DNA from 2 places in the Bradyrhizobium sp. 930_D9_N1_4 genome. Region 2 is predicted to be linked to the other one. Evidence: predicted binding sites of a transcription regulator. Region 2 holds the regulator's gene; the other holds the start of a gene.
The links. Region 2 encodes LexA, which represses DNA repair genes until DNA is damaged. Its sites were predicted from a motif close to TGTTCNNNNTGTGTTCNG; they were not measured.
Positions count from the first base shown of each region.

Region 1 (4,866 bases), 2.4 Mb from region 2:
TCGCGGCCGAACGCCAGCAGGGTCGCAAGGGTGCCGGGCGGGCTGCGATAGAACACCAGCGCCACGAACAGCCACATCGCGGCCTGAAGCAGCACGGCGATCCACACGATCAGCCGCGGGCGGGCGCGAATGAGCTCGATGACCAGGGAGGTAAACCGCATGCAACGTCCGAAAGATGCAGCCAACCCGTCCAGCCGGCCCTATTCGCTCACGCCTGCTTTGATAAGGGGCGCTGCGCGTCGTGGCAACGACCGTCTGCGCTAGAGGCCCGAGGAAGCATCGATTTCGACGATCGACTCAACCTGCATCTCGACCTCGTTCACCGCGAACAGATCCTGCACCGGCTCGACGGTCCAGGGCATGTGCCTGGCACGGGCAGCCGCAACGGGGGCGAAGAAGCTGCGGTGGTGGATGGTGGGGCCGAGGCGGTTGAGCGCGTCGAGATGCTCGGGGACGCCGTAGCCCTTGTGCTGCTCGAAGCCGTAGCCCGGGCAATCCTGCGCCAGCGCGCACATCAGCCGGTCGCGCGTCACCTTGGCGACGATGGACGCCGCTGCGATCGACAGCACGATACCGTCGCCGCCAATCACGGCCTCGCAATCGCAAGCCGTGTCGAGCCGGTCGCGGCCGTCGACGAAGACATGCCTGGGCGCCTCGGGCAACGCCACCACGGCGCGCTTCAGCGCCCACAGCGAGGCGCGCAGGATGTTGTCGCGGTCGATCCGGGCGCGTGAGGCAACCGCGACCGAGACCTGCGCGGTGGCGCAGATCCTGTCGAACAATCTTTCGCGCTCCTCGGCGGTCAGGCGCTTGGAATCGTCGATGCCGCGCGGGATGCGGTCGGGATCGAGAATCACGGCAGCCGCGACCACGGGACCGGCCAGAGGCCCGCGGCCGGCCTCGTCGCAGCCGGCGACCGGCCAGATGCCGCGCTTGATCAGCACCCGCTCGCGGCGGAAGCTGGCCTTTGCAGGCGCAGCTTTTGTCGCAGCGGCCTTCTTTGGTGCGTCTTTGGCCGGCTTCCTGGTGGACTTGTTCCGAATCATGGCCGGGATCGTGCGCAAGCAGCCTCGCCAGCGCAACCGGGAACCCCGCGCAATTCCCGCTATTCAGGCAGGCCCCTACTCCGCCAGATGCACCCGCCGGTCCTCGCCGACCTCGATGCCGGGCGCGACCACGACTTCCCAGGGATGGCCGTCGGGATCGGCGAAATAGCCGGAATAGCCACCGTACTCGGTCTCGTGCGCGGCCTTCACCAGTTTGGCGCCCTTGCCAAGCGCGAAAGCCAGCACCGCATCGACCTCCTCGCCTGTCCGGCAGTTCCAGGCGAGCGTCATGCCGCGGAAGCTCGTTGGCCTCGGATTGTCCGGAAGCTTGGCATCGGCGGCGAGCTGATCCCAGGGGTACAGCGCGAGCACCGGACCGCCGGTGTCGTAGAAGGCGACGGCCTCGCCTGTGACCTTCAGCCGGCGCGAGAAGCCGAGCGCGTCGTAAAAGGCGATGCTGGCGCGGATGTCGCTAACGCCGAGCGTGATGACGGTCAGCCGCGGCACCGGGGCGGGAAGTTCCTTGCTCATGTTACGCCTTTTCCAATTCCCGATCAGAACTTGCCCGATCAGAACAGGTCGAGCTGATCGCCGTTCCGCTTCGGCCTGGCAAAATGGTCCGTGGTCAGCTTCGAGCGCCGCTTGTTGAGGCCCAGCCTCTCGCAAGCGATCTCGAAACGGCGGCCGATGGTCCAGGCCATCGGGCCCGTACCCTTCATCCGCTCGCCCCATTTGGCGTCGTAGTCGCGGCCGCCGCGCATGTCGCGGATCAACGTGAAGACGTGGCGATAGCGGTCCGGATAGTTCGCCATCAGCCATTCGCGGAAGAGATCGCGCACCTCCAGCGGCAGCCGCAGCAGCACGTAGGAGGCTTCCTTGACGCCGGCATGCGCAGCGGCATCGAGAATGCGCTCGATCTCGGAATCGTTCAGCGCGGGGATCACGGGCGCGACCATCACCGTGGTTGGAATGCCGGCGTCCGAAAGCTGCTTCAGCGCCTCCAGCCGCTTCGGCGGCGTCGAGGCGCGCGGCTCCATGGTGCGCGCCAGCTTCGGATCGAGCGAGGTGACGGAGATCCCGACCTTGGCGAGATTGCGCTTGGCCATCCGCGCGAGAATGTCGATGTCGCGCACGACGAGTGCAGACTTGGTGACGATGCCGACGGGATGGCCGGCCCGCTCCAGCACCTCCAGAATGCCGCGCATGATTTTGCGGTCGCGCTCGATCGGCTGATAGGGATCGGTGTTGGTGCCGATCGCGATCATTCGCGGCTCGTAGCCGCTGGCGGCGAGCTCCTTCTCGAGCAATGCCGGTGCATCCGGCTTCACGAACAGCTTCGACTCGAAGTCGAGCCCCGGCGACAGGCCGAGATAGGCATGGGTCGGCCGCGCGAAACAGTAGACGCAGCCGTGCTCGCAGCCGCGATAGGGATTGATCGAGCGGTCGAAGCCGATGTCGGGGGATTCGTTGCGGGTGATCACCTTGCGCGAGGTGTCGATGCCGACACTGGTCTTGAACGGCGGCAGCTCTTCCAGGCTCTGCCAGCCGTCGTCGAAAGCGACGCGGGCCTCGGCCTCGTAACGGCCGCTGGCATTGGACTGGGCGCCCCGCCCCCGCCTGCGCTGCTTGTCGATGGCGACCGCAAGCTCGGGAAAATCAGAGTCCGCACCCGCCGGCTCGGAGGGCGCCGTGACCGGCGGGTGCTTGAGAGCATGAGATGCTGCTGGACTCATGAAGCCAAGATAGCACGCCAAAGGAACAAATCAAGAACGCAAACAAAAAATACGAAAACAACCCCATGCACAGTAGAGCTGCCCAAACTTTGCGCGCCCCTTCTTGACCTCACGCAACATCACCAACGTCGCGATTTCGTTTGATGGCGCCGAAGGATCGATCGCGCCAGAGCCGGGTTGGTGCCGATCGTTGCGTGAAGGGTCGGCACAACATGACAAATCAACGACAATCAGCATTGGGGAACAGCGACCTCGACCGCCTCGACCGCTACTGGCGCGCCGCGAACTACCTCTCCGTCGGGCAAATCTATCTGTTGGACAACCCATTGCTGCGCGAGCCGCTGCGGCCCGAGCACATCAAGCCGCGTTTGCTCGGCCATTGGGGCACCACGCCCGGTCTCAACTTCATCTACGCCCATCTCAACCGCGTCATCCGCGCGCTCGACGTCAGCGTGCTCTATGTCTGCGGGCCCGGCCACGGCGGCCCCGGCATGGTTGCCAACACCTATCTGGAAGGCAGCTACAGCGAGATCTATCCCGACATCGCGCGCGATGCGGATGGACTGCGAAAACTTTTCAGACAGTTCTCCTTCCCCGGCGGCATTCCGAGCCATGCGGCGCCGGAAACGCCGGGCTCGATCCACGAGGGCGGCGAGCTCGGCTACGCGCTGGTGCATGCCTATGGCGCGGCGTTCGACAATCCCGATCTGATCGTCGCTTGTGTGGTCGGTGATGGCGAGGCCGAGACCGGCCCACTCGCGGCGTCCTGGCACTCCAACAAGTTCCTCAATCCCGCCCATGACGGCGCGGTGCTGCCGATCCTGCATCTCAACGGCTACAAGATCGCCAGCCCCACAGTGCTCGGGCGCATGCGCGACGGGGAAATCCGCGATCTCTTCCGTGGGTTCGGCCACGAGCCGCTGTTCGTCGCGGGCGACGATCCCAAATTGATGCACCAGGTCATGGCGGATGCGTTCGACGTCGCCTTCGCCAGCATCCGCTCGATCCAGCAGCACGCCCGCGATGGCCGCAAGACCGTCGAGCGGCCGCGCTGGCCGATGATCGTGCTGCGCAGCCCGAAGGGCTGGACCGGCCCCAAGGAGGTCGACGGCAAGAAGGTCGAAGGGTTCTGGCGCGCGCATCAGGTGCCCGTCGCGAGCTGCCGCGAGAACCCGGCGCATCTGGCAATTCTCGAAGACTGGATGCGCAGCTACGAGCCGGAAAAGCTGTTCGACAGGAGCGGCGCGCTCATCCCTGAGCTACAGGCACTCGCGCCCGCAGGCATCCGCCGCATGGGCGCCACTCCGCATGCCAATGGCGGCCTCTTGAAGAAGGAACTGAAGCTGCCGGACTTCCGGGAGTTTGCAGTCGAGGTGCAGCAGCCCGGCGGCGTCACCGGCGAGGCGACGCGCGAGCTCGGCAAATTTTTGCGCGACGTCATCCGCCTCAACGCGCACGAGCGAAACTTTCGCATCATGGGTCCGGACGAGACCGCGTCAAACCGGCTCGATGCGGTGTTCGAGGCAACCGAGCGGGTCTGGATGGAGCCGATCGAACCCTACGACGTGCATCTTGCCCAGGATGGGCGCGTCATGGAGGTGCTGAGCGAACATCTCTGCCAGGGCTGGCTCGAAGGCTATCTGCTCACCGGCCGCCACGGCTTCTTCTCCTGCTACGAGGCCTTCATTCACATCGTGGATTCCATGTTCAACCAGCACGCCAAATGGCTGAAGGTGACGCGGCATCTCAGTTGGCGACGTCCGATCGCCTCGCTGAATTATCTGCTGACCTCGCATGTCTGGCGACAGGACCATAACGGCTTCAGCCATCAGGACCCCGGCTTCGTCGATCTCGTCGCCAACAAGAAGGCCGACATCGTCCGCATCTACTTCCCGCCGGACGCCAACACGCTGCTGTGGATCGCCGACCACTGCCTGCGCACCTACAACAGGATCAACGTGATCGTCGCCGGCAAGCAGCCGGCGCCGCAATGGCTGTCGATGCAGGACGCGGCCACGCATTGCGATGCCGGCATCGGCATCTGGACCTGGGCCGGCAGCGAGGACGCCGGACAAGAGCCTGATGTG
Region 1 is NZ_CP197236.1:1,799,619-1,804,484, reverse strand. Features, by position in the region: gene AB7532_RS08375 (glycosyltransferase family 39 protein) at 1-161, opposite strand, end outside; gene AB7532_RS08370 (ribonuclease HII) at 261-1,046, opposite strand; gene AB7532_RS08365 (VOC family protein) at 1,122-1,577, opposite strand; gene AB7532_RS08360 (PA0069 family radical SAM protein) at 1,616-2,779, opposite strand; gene AB7532_RS08355 (phosphoketolase family protein) at 2,992-4,866, shown strand, end outside.
Region 1: the regulator LexA is predicted to act here: its motif matches at 2,801-2,818, upstream of AB7532_RS08360 (PA0069 family radical SAM protein).

Region 2 (4,866 bases):
GCACCCCGCTGCGATGGTCCGGCGCGCTGGTGCTGCTGGCTGCGATCGCCTGGGGGCTATCAGTGCGGCAGCCCGACGTCCTGATCGCCGGGGACGGCCAGAGCGTGGCGGTGCGTGGCGAGGACGGGCGCCTGCATCTGATCAGGGCCGGCAAGGACAGCTTTCTGCTGAAGGAGTGGCTGGCTGCGGACGCCGATCCGCGCGACGCCGGCAGCGCCTCGCTGGCCCATGGTGTGTCGTGCGACGAGGCCGGCTGCGTGACGCCGCTCGCCGACGGCCGCCTGGTCGCGCTGGCCTTGCGCATCGATTCCCTGGCGGATGATTGCAGCCGTGCCGCGCTGGTGGTGACGGCGCGGCCCGCGCCGCCGGATTGCGCGGCGATGGTGGTCGATCGTCCACGTCTCGCTGCCCAAGGCGCGCTCGCGCTGACACGGCGCGGCGACGGCTTTGCGGTCCAGGCGGTGAAAGCCAGAGGCACCGACCGTCCGTGGTCGCCGGCGATCGCAGGCGAAGCGGATTTCGACGGAAGCCTTACACCGAAGACGGCTGCGCCTCGCAGCAGGGACGCGACGCCATCGGAAGCCGACTTGCAGGCTGAGGATTGAGCGGACCTGCTACAGGTACCAGACCAGCATGGCGTCGAGCCCTGTGCTCCCGATCACCGGCAGGGCCACCATCCGGCTCAAGCCGGCCGCGCGGGCCTCGGAGCCTGCGATCGAGCCGTCATGCGCGAGGTCCTCGTTGAGCGCGGGCATGCCGGTGACCCAGGCCCCGCCGATGCTGCCTTCGCCTTTGGCAATCGATTTCGTTTCGTAGAGCGCGGCGAGGTCGGTCTGCGCGCTGCAATCGCCGGCGCGAAAGATCAATGCCGAACGAGCCTCGTTCGGGACCCAGATCTCGAAGCGTCGTGCGATCGGGGTTGCCTGCGCCGACAGGAAGGTTAGCACCCAAGTGTGGTCATTGCCGGTCCGGTAGGGGACGCCGACGCCGAGATTGATGCCGATCTTGGCGGCGTCCTCCCAGCGCAGAAAGCTCTTGGCGTCGTGCAGGTCCCTGATGATCAGCGGCAGGCCGGCTTTCCAGGTGCGGCCGGGCAGGCCGAAGCCGCGCGGAAATTTGGTGTGGCGGGAGTTGAATTCGAACATCTCCGCCGCGCCGTAATAGCCGTCGACGAGTCCCATCTCGTGGGAGATTTCGGCGTCGTTGTGCCAGAGCTCGATCGCGCCGACATGGGCCTCGTCGTCGCCGCAGAACAGCACCATGACGGCCTGCAGGAATTCGCCGGCAAACAGCGGCACGGCCACGCCGCAGGTGAGGCCAGCCGCGAGCGCCTGATCGGTTCGCTTGAAATAGGAGTTGGCGAATTTGGTGAGGATCACGGGGTGGCCGCTTGCCCAGGCCTTGCCGGGAAGGCCCTCGTCATATCCGAAGCGCAGAGTCTCGCTCATGGTCTTGAAGGCGGAGAGGCCCTCGTCGCCGTAGAGGCCGCCACCGAATTCCAGCCGCATGCGCGTCCGGTCGGGCACCCAGAGTTCAACGACGCGAATGAAGGTTTTCATCGAACGTGTCCGCCGCCTCAAGCCCGACCAGCATCGGCTATTTGCTTGCGAAACGGACGTTCAAAATTCAGGCAGGACAGCGCAAACTTCGTGCGGCGGGAGCTGTGTCGGCGTGGCCCGCCCCATGGGGTTTCGCGGGACACAAGTGCCACCATCTCGCCGGCCTCGGCCGGCGATGGCGATTTCAATCCTCACCCCGACCTCTCGGCCGGAGATGCTGTCTCAGCCGATCGGCAGGCGCGGGGTCGTTGGCCGGCCGTCGGAGATGATCTGCGGTTTGTGCTCGCGCTCACCGGTCGGCAGGGTCACCGGCAGTTGCAGCACGGTCGCGCGCTGGCCCTCGACGAGCTGCGTCACCAGCACATATTTGCCGTCGGGAAATTCGATTGCGTCATGATGGCGGTCGGGGATGTGCGGATCGATCTTGCCGAACTTGCCGACACGCGAGTTGATCGTGCGTGTCCAGATCCAGCGATTGTCGTAGCGGACGTTGTCGGCGAAGGCGAGCTCCGTTCCCGGCAGCAGGCAGACGGCGATCGTCGGATCGGCTGCGGAGGCAAAGCCGCGCGTCGAGGTGCCGCGGAAGTTCGTCGAGACGATGGTCTCGCCGACCTCTGCGGGACGCGATGCGATGGCGTGCAGGCTGTAGTCACACATCGGGGGTGCTCCTCATTCCGGGATAGCGACCCGCGTCTCCTCTCGAGGCGCAGGCCTCCATCAGAGTGGAAGCATCGAAGCGTCTGCCCGGTTGTAGGCAAATCTGCGGCTCGCCGCCGCAGCCGCGATCACATTATCGAGGTCACTGGGAACAAGGCCCGCTCACACGCATGCGAGAGTCGCGTCTCAGCGCCCCGCAGGTGCCGACCAGCCCGAATATGGCCAGCCCGGCTGCGATGGCTGCGCGGCGGCATCGTGGGCGTTGCGAACCTGTGTGCGCATCGCCGTCTCCTTGCGGACATGGTGCCGCGATGGCGTGGCGACGGCTTGCGACGCTGATGCTGCGACCAGCGCCGCCGCGACTGTCCTGAAGATGATCTTGCGCATGATTTCTCCTCGAGACCTTAAAGCCTGCGAAGCGATGCTGCTTCGCGCGGGCGTGCCGAGGATCTAGCGCTGGAGGAGAGGCCGGATAATCTGCGCGAAACTAGAAAGACTATCCAGCGGGAGCGGACAATCGTCCGCTCCAATTGTTGATCGCGATCGTGGATCGCGTGAGCGCGGGTGGGCCAAGCGCTTTCGAGATCAGTACTTGCGATACAGCCCGATCAGCTTGCCCTGTATCTTGACCCGGTTGGGCGGCAGGATGCGCACCTCATAGGCCGCGTTGGCGGGCTCGAGCGCGATGGAGGCGCCGCGGCGGCGGAAGCGCTTCAGGGTCGCTTCCTCGTCGTCGATCAGCGCCACCACGATGTCGCCGGTATCGGCGCTCTCGTTGCGCTGGATCAGCGCCATGTCGCCGTCGAGGATGCCGGCTTCCACCATGGAATCGCCGCGCACTTCGAGCGCGTAATGCTCGCCCGAGCCGAGCATGTCGGGCGGGACGCTGATGGTGTGGCTGCGGGTCTGCAACGCCTCGATCGGCGTACCTGCCGCGATCCGGCCCATCACGGGCACCGCGACGGGGCGCTCGCCCTCGTCGGCGGACGGGCTGGAGGTCGTGCGCACCTTGCCGAGATTGCCCTCGATGACGCTCGGCGTGAAGCCGCGGCGGTTGCCGGCAGCGGCCTGAAGCTCGGGCAGCTTGATCACCTCGATGGCGCGGGCACGGTTGGGCAGGCGACGGATGAAGCCGCGCTCCTCGAGTGCGGTGATCAGGCGATGGATGCCCGACTTGGAGCGCAGGTCGAGCGCGTCCTTCATCTCGTCGAAGGAGGGCGGCACGCCGCTTTCCTTCAGCCGCTCGCTGATGAACCGCAGGAGCTCGTATTGTTTGCGCGTTAACATCTCGACCAAAATCCCCCGGTTGATGTCGTTCGATTCCGAGACGCTGAATTCAGCGATAAGCCGCTACATGCTCGAAACAAATCATGAACGGACACTATATGTTCGATACATGTTCCGCAACTGCTTAATTTACCGTGAACGCGACAAAGTTCGCGGAACGCATGCGAACGACGCGATCAGACGGGCAGTCGCAACACCTCGCAAGGCGAGCCTTGCTCGGCCTTCGGCGCGAACGGTGCGCGCACGAGAAGTGCCTGTGCCGCAGCGAGATTCGCAAGCAGCGAAGAATCCTGGTGATTGACCGGAAGGGCGATCAGCGCACCGTCGTCGCGCCACGCGAGGCGCGCGCGCAGGTAATCCTCGCGCTGGTCATTGGCGCCGACATCGCCGCCGAGCACGGCGCGTTCGCGGCGATGATGAATCGTCGAACGGCCCGCGAGCGCGCGAATCAGCGGAACCATGAACAGGAAGCCGCAAACGTAGGATGATACGGGATTGCCGGGGAGGCCGATCACGCGCATCGGACCGAGTTGCCCATTCATCATCGGCTTGCCCGGCCGCATCGCGATCTTCCAGAACGCCATGGAGATACCTTCGTCCCTGAGCGCCTGCTGCACCAGATCATGGTCGCCGACCGAGGCGCCGCCGGTCGTGATCAGGATGTCGGCGCCGCTCTCCCGCGCGCGGCGGATGCCCGCGCTGGTGGCTTCCAGGGTGTCGGCGGCAATTCCGAGATCGACGGTGTCCGCGCCCTCGCTGCGGGCGAGCGCGTGCAGTGCGTAGCCGTTGGAATAGACGATCTGGCCATGGCCGGGCGTGGTGCCCGGCATCACCAATTCATCGCCGGTGGCGAGGATCGCGACCTTCGGACGGCGGCAGACGGGCAACAGCGGGTAATTCATGCCGGCAGCGAGGGCGAGGTCTCGCTCGGTCAACCGGATTCCCTTGCGCAGGAGCACATCGCCCTCGCGAAAATCGACGCCGGCTGGGCGGATGTGCCGCCCCGTCAGCGCCGCTTCCTTGATCGTGATGCGCTTGCCGTCGGCGACCGTGTCCTCCTGGATCACGACCGCATCAGCGCCATCGGGGACGACGCCGCCGGTGAAGATCCGCACGGCTTCGCCGGCGCCGACCGATCCCGCGAACGGCCGGCCTGCCGCGACCTCGCCGATCACGGTGAGCGTGGCATCGACTTTCGCCGCGTCGACGGTGCGCACCGCATAGCCGTCCATCGCCGACATCGCCTGCGGCGGCTGCGTGCGTCGTGCAGCAACGTCGCGTGCGAGCACGCGGTGAAAGGCCTGGTCGAGAGCGACCGTCTCTTCCGGCAGCGGCTGCACGCCGGCAAGCACCGCGGCGAGCG
Region 2 is NZ_CP197236.1:4,206,675-4,211,540, reverse strand. Features, by position in the region: gene AB7532_RS19820 (ComEC/Rec2 family competence protein) at 1-605, shown strand, start outside; gene AB7532_RS19815 (GAF domain-containing protein) at 615-1,559, opposite strand; gene AB7532_RS19810 (hypothetical protein) at 1,782-2,216, opposite strand; gene AB7532_RS19805 (hypothetical protein) at 2,403-2,603, opposite strand; gene lexA (transcriptional repressor LexA) at 2,802-3,503, opposite strand; gene AB7532_RS19795 (molybdopterin molybdotransferase MoeA) at 3,680-4,866, opposite strand, start outside.